One region of the Streptomyces fractus genome, then DNA from elsewhere that is predicted to be linked to it. Evidence: riboswitches for the same ligand, from Rfam matches in the RefSeq annotation. Region 1 holds a riboswitch; the other holds the start of a gene.

What was found. Region 1 has a riboswitch for glycine ahead of gcvP (aminomethyl-transferring glycine dehydrogenase). Riboswitches for the same ligand answer to the same signal wherever they lie in the genome.
Region 2: another riboswitch for glycine. It lies ahead of gcvT (glycine cleavage system aminomethyltransferase GcvT); the one in region 1 lies ahead of gcvP (aminomethyl-transferring glycine dehydrogenase).

What each region holds. Positions count from the first base shown of each region.
Region 1 is NZ_JBMYHI010000002.1:7,644,760-7,647,142, forward strand. Features, by position in the region: gene ACP4E5_RS36655 (DNA polymerase IV) at 1-605, shown strand, start outside; gene ACP4E5_RS36660 (PRC-barrel domain-containing protein) at 548-922, opposite strand; glycine riboswitch at 1,046-1,141, shown strand; gene gcvP (aminomethyl-transferring glycine dehydrogenase) at 1,327-2,383, shown strand, end outside.
Region 2 is NZ_JBMYHI010000002.1:3,203,736-3,206,118, forward strand. Features, by position in the region: gene ACP4E5_RS16165 (AAA family ATPase) at 1-561, opposite strand, end outside; glycine riboswitch at 723-835, shown strand; glycine riboswitch at 836-936, shown strand; gene gcvT (glycine cleavage system aminomethyltransferase GcvT) at 1,000-2,124, shown strand; gene gcvH (glycine cleavage system protein GcvH) at 2,213-2,383, shown strand, end outside.

The DNA.
Region 1 (2,383 bases):
CCGAGCGGTCGGGGCGGACCGTGGTGCTCAAGGTGCGGCGCTACGACTTCTCGACGCTGACGCGCTCCGAGACGCTGCGGGGGCCGACGGACGATCCCGGGGTGGTGCGGGAGGCCGCGGCGCGGTTGCTGGAGAGCGTGGACACGACCGGGGGCGTGCGGTTGCTGGGGGTCGGTGTCAGTGGGCTCGCCGACTTCACGCAGGAGGATCTGTTCGCGCAGTTCGCCGCCGCGGAGGAGGCGGCCGCGGAGGCCGCGGCCGAGGAGCCGGAGGGAGAGGCGGCCGCGGTCGAGCCGGTGGAGGCCGCCGAGCCCGTCGAGCGGAGATGGCTGGCCGGGCACGATGTGCGGCATGCCGAGTTCGGGCCGGGGTGGGTGCAGGGGAGCGGGCTCGGGCGGGTGACCGTGCGGTTCGAGACGCCGTATGCGGTGGTGCCGGGGCGGGTGCGGACCTTCCGGGTCGACGATCCCGAGCTGGAGTCGGCGGATCCGCTGCCGCTGGTGGAAAGAGCCGTCGAAGGTGGGGGAGCCGTCGGCGGGGGCCGCGATCAGGTCGGGTCGTCCTCCGCGCCCGCGACCTTGCCGAACGTGACGTCGGGCGACTGAGGAGCCGTGATGTCCAGACCGTAGTGGTGGTAGAGCTGGAGCTCCTGCTCCGGGGAGAGATGGCGGCCCACGCCGAAGTCGGGGGCGTCCTTGATCAGGGAGCGTTCGAAGGGCACGTGCAGCGTGCCGTCCGTGAAGTCGCTGGGCTCGAGCGGGACGAACGCGTCGCGGCTGAACAGGCCGGTTCGTATCGCGGCCCATTCCGGCACGCCCGTGGCGTCGTCCAGGTACACCTCGTCGATGGTGCCGATCTTGGCCCCGTCGCGGTCGAAGGCCTTGCGGCCGATCAGATTGCGCGGATCGACATCGGTCTGCACGGGCCCTCCAACTGATCGCGATGATCGCAACTCGTCTGTAAGCACTACGAAAGAGCACATTGCGTAAGGCGGCCACTCGGGGGCTCCGGTCAAGTAGCCGCTGGTAGGCTGGCAGACGGCTGCTGACCCCGTGCGGGAGAGTCTTCCGACGGTAGTCGGGGGCGCCGAAGGAGCAAATCCTCCCCGGAATCTCTCAGGCCCCTGTACCGCACGGACGAGGTCACTCTGGAAAGCAGGGCGGGGTGCACGGTTTCCGCTCTCACCGACGGTGCAAGCCGGTGCGTTCCGTGTTCTCGCGGGGTGGGCCGGTGAAGCTCTCAGGTTGAGATGACAGAGGGGGAGGCCGTCCGGGTACCCGCGCCATGGTGCCCCTCGTAGGTCGCAATGACCAGGAGGCCTCCGCAATGACCGCCAACCGTATTCCGCTCTCCCAGCTGGAGCGAGGGATCCCCTTCGAGCAGCGCCACATCGGCCCCGATGAGGCCGCTCAGGCCAAGATGCTCGCGCAGGTCGGCTACGGCTCGCTGGACGAGCTGACCGCGGCCGCGGTGCCCGATGTGATCAAGAGCGCCGAGGCGCTCGACCTTCCGGCCGCCCGCAGCGAGGCCGAGGTGCTGGCCGAGCTGAAGTCGCTCGCCGAGCGCAATGACGTTCTCGGTTCGATGATCGGCCTCGGCTACTACGGGACGTTCACGCCGCCCGTCATCCTGCGCAATGTCATGGAGAACCCGTCCTGGTACACGGCGTACACGCCCTACCAGCCGGAGATCTCGCAGGGCCGCCTCGAGGCGCTGCTCAACTTCCAGACCATGGTCGCCGAGCTGACCGGCCTGCCCACCTCGGGCTCCTCGCTGCTCGACGAGGGCACGGCCGCCGCCGAGGCGATGGCCCTCTCGCGCCGCGTCGGCAAGGTCAAGAACGGTGTCTACGTCGTCGACGCCGACGCCCTGCCGCAGACCATCGCCGTCATTCAGACGCGCGCCGAGCCGACCGGCGTCGAGATCGTCGTCGCCGACCTGAGCGAGGGCATCCCCGCCGAGGTCGCCGAGCGCGGCGTCGTGGGCGTGCTCGTGCAGTACCCGGGCGCCTCCGGCGTCGTGCGGGACATCAAGCCCGTGATCGACCAGGCGCACGAGCTGGGCGCCATCGTGACCGTTGCCGCTGATCTTCTTGCTCTGACGCTGCTCACCTCGCCCGGCGAGCTGGGCGCGGACATCGCCGTCGGTACGACGCAGCGCTTCGGTGTCCCGATGGGCTTCGGCGGCCCGCACGCCGGATACATGGCCGTGCGCGAGAAGTTCGCGCGCTCGCTGCCCGGCCGCCTGGTGGGTGTCTCCGTCGACGCCGACGGCAACAAGGCGTACCGCCTCGCCCTGCAGACCCGCGAGCAGCACATCCGCCGCGAGAAGGCGACCAGCAACATCTGCACCGCGCAGGTGCTGCTCGCCGTCATGGCCGGCA
Region 2 (2,383 bases), 4.4 Mb from region 1:
CGACGCCATCCCGGCCGGCAGGTTCCCCCGCTCCGTCGCGCTGACGAGCGCGCCCACCGCCCGGCGGTGCCGGGCGAACGCGTACCGGGACACCCCGCGGCCGCGGTCCCGCTGCCCCTCAAGGGCCGTGTCCGCCGGTACGTCGAGCAGCATCAGGTGGACGGCGGCCCCGCGCCGCCGCGCCGTGCGGGTCACCCAGCGGCGCACCCACGCCTGCGTACCGCAGTCGTGCACGACGACGCTCGCGCCCGAGCGCATCGCCCGGCGCAGCCCCACGTAGTGCGCGACCCGGACCAGCGGGCGGTACAGCGCGTACGGCACGCGGCGCGGCATGCGCGCGGCCCAGCGCTCGCGGGTGTCCTGCGAGTCGATCCGGATCTCCGTGACGGCCCGCCGCATCAGCGTCGACTTGCCGCTGCCCGGCAGGCCCGAGAGCACGACGAGGTCGCCCGCCGCGAAGGCGAGCCGGTGCGGCGTGTGACCGCGCCGGCCCCGCAGGTCCCGCACCGAGCGCTGCCCGGGGATCCGCACCCCCGCCACCACGGACGCCGAACCCGACACCGCATACGCCCCCGCGACTGCCTTGTGCACCGTGATCGTCCTCCCCGTTCCGGTCACGCCACCGTTGCCCCTCAAGTGTAAAGAGAAGGTAATGCACCTCAAGGGGTTTCCCTGTCGGACAGGCATGCAATGATGTGCGCGCAAACTGCATACCGGCCGCTTGAATCCGCGCGGGAGAGTTCCGGGCCTCGTACAGAACCATTGACGAGTGCCCGGGCGCCGAAGGAGCAAGTCCCTCCCTTGAATCTCTCAGGCCCCGTACCGCGCGGGCGAGGCAGATCTGAAAAGTGGGGCGTCCTTGTGACGCGGCGCCCCCACCCAAGGTGCAAGCCCCTCGGGGCGAACCTCTCAGGTTCCGATGACAGATGGGGAGGACGTCTCGCGCGCGTTTTTTCGAGACTCCGCCATCGCCGTCATGCCACCGGGAGCACACCAGCTATGACCCGCACCACCGCACTGGACGCCCTGCATCGTTCGCTCGGCGCGACGATGACCGACTTCGCCGGCTGGGACATGCCGCTGCGCTACGCCAGCGAGCGCGACGAGCACAACGCCGTGCGCACCCGGGCCGGTCTCTTCGACCTGTCCCACATGGGCGAGATCACGGTGACCGGGCCACAGGCCGTGGACCTGCTCAACCACGCCCTCGTCGGCAACATCGGCTCCGTCGGCCCCGGCCGCGCCCGCTACACCATGATCTGCCGCGAGGACGGCGGGATCCTCGACGACCTGATCGTGTACCGGCTCGGCGAGACCGAGGCCCCCGAGTACATGGTGGTCGCGAACGCGGGCAACGCGCAGGTCGTGCTCGACGCCCTCACCGAGCGCGCCGCCGGCTTCGACGCCGAGGTCCGCGACGACCACGACGCGTACGCGCTGCTCGCGGTGCAGGGCCCGACCTCCGCCGCGATCGTGAAGTCCGTCACGGACGCGGACCTCGACGGCCTGAAGTACTACGCGGGTCTGCCCGGCACCGTCGCCGGTGTGCGGGCGCTCATCGCGCGCACCGGCTACACCGGCGAGGACGGCTTCGAGCTGTTCGTCTCCCCGGCCGACGCCGAGAAGCTGTGGCAGGCGCTGACCGAGGCGGGCGCCGAGTACGGCCTCGTCCCCTGCGGCCTGTCCTGCCGGGACACGCTGCGCCTGGAGGCGGGCATGCCGCTGTACGGGCACGAGCTGACGACCGAACTCACGCCCTTCGACGCCGGGCTCGGCCGCGTCGTGAAGTTCGAGAAGACCTCGCACGGCGACGACTTCGTGGGCCACGACGCGCTCAAGGAGGCCGCCGCGAAGGCCGAGGCCAACCCGCCCCGCAAGCTCGTCGGCCTCATCGCCGAGGGCCGCCGCGTCCCGCGCGCCGGGATGTCGGTCGTCGCGGACGGCCAGGTCATCGGCGAGGTCACCTCGGGCGCCCCGTCCCCGACGCTCGGCAAGCCGATCGCCATCGCCTACGTCGACCCGGCGCACGCCGAGGCGGGTACGGCCGGCGTCGGCGTCGACATCCGCGGCAAGCACGAGCCGTACGAGGTCGTGGCCCTGCCGTTCTACAAGCGCCAGAAATAGTTCCTTCCAAAGCGCCAGAAGCAGCCCGGCCGCCCGTCGGCGCACCCACCGTCACCAGCACCTTCCCGCGTACAGGAGAATTCGCATCATGAGCAACCCCCAGCAGCTGCGTTACAGCAAGGAGCACGAGTGGCTCTCGGCCGTCGAGGACGGCGTCGCCACGATCGGCATCACGGAGCACGCGGCCAACGCGCTCGGTGACATCGTGTTCGTCCAGCTCCCCGAGGTCGGTGACACCGTGACCGCGGGCGAGACCTGC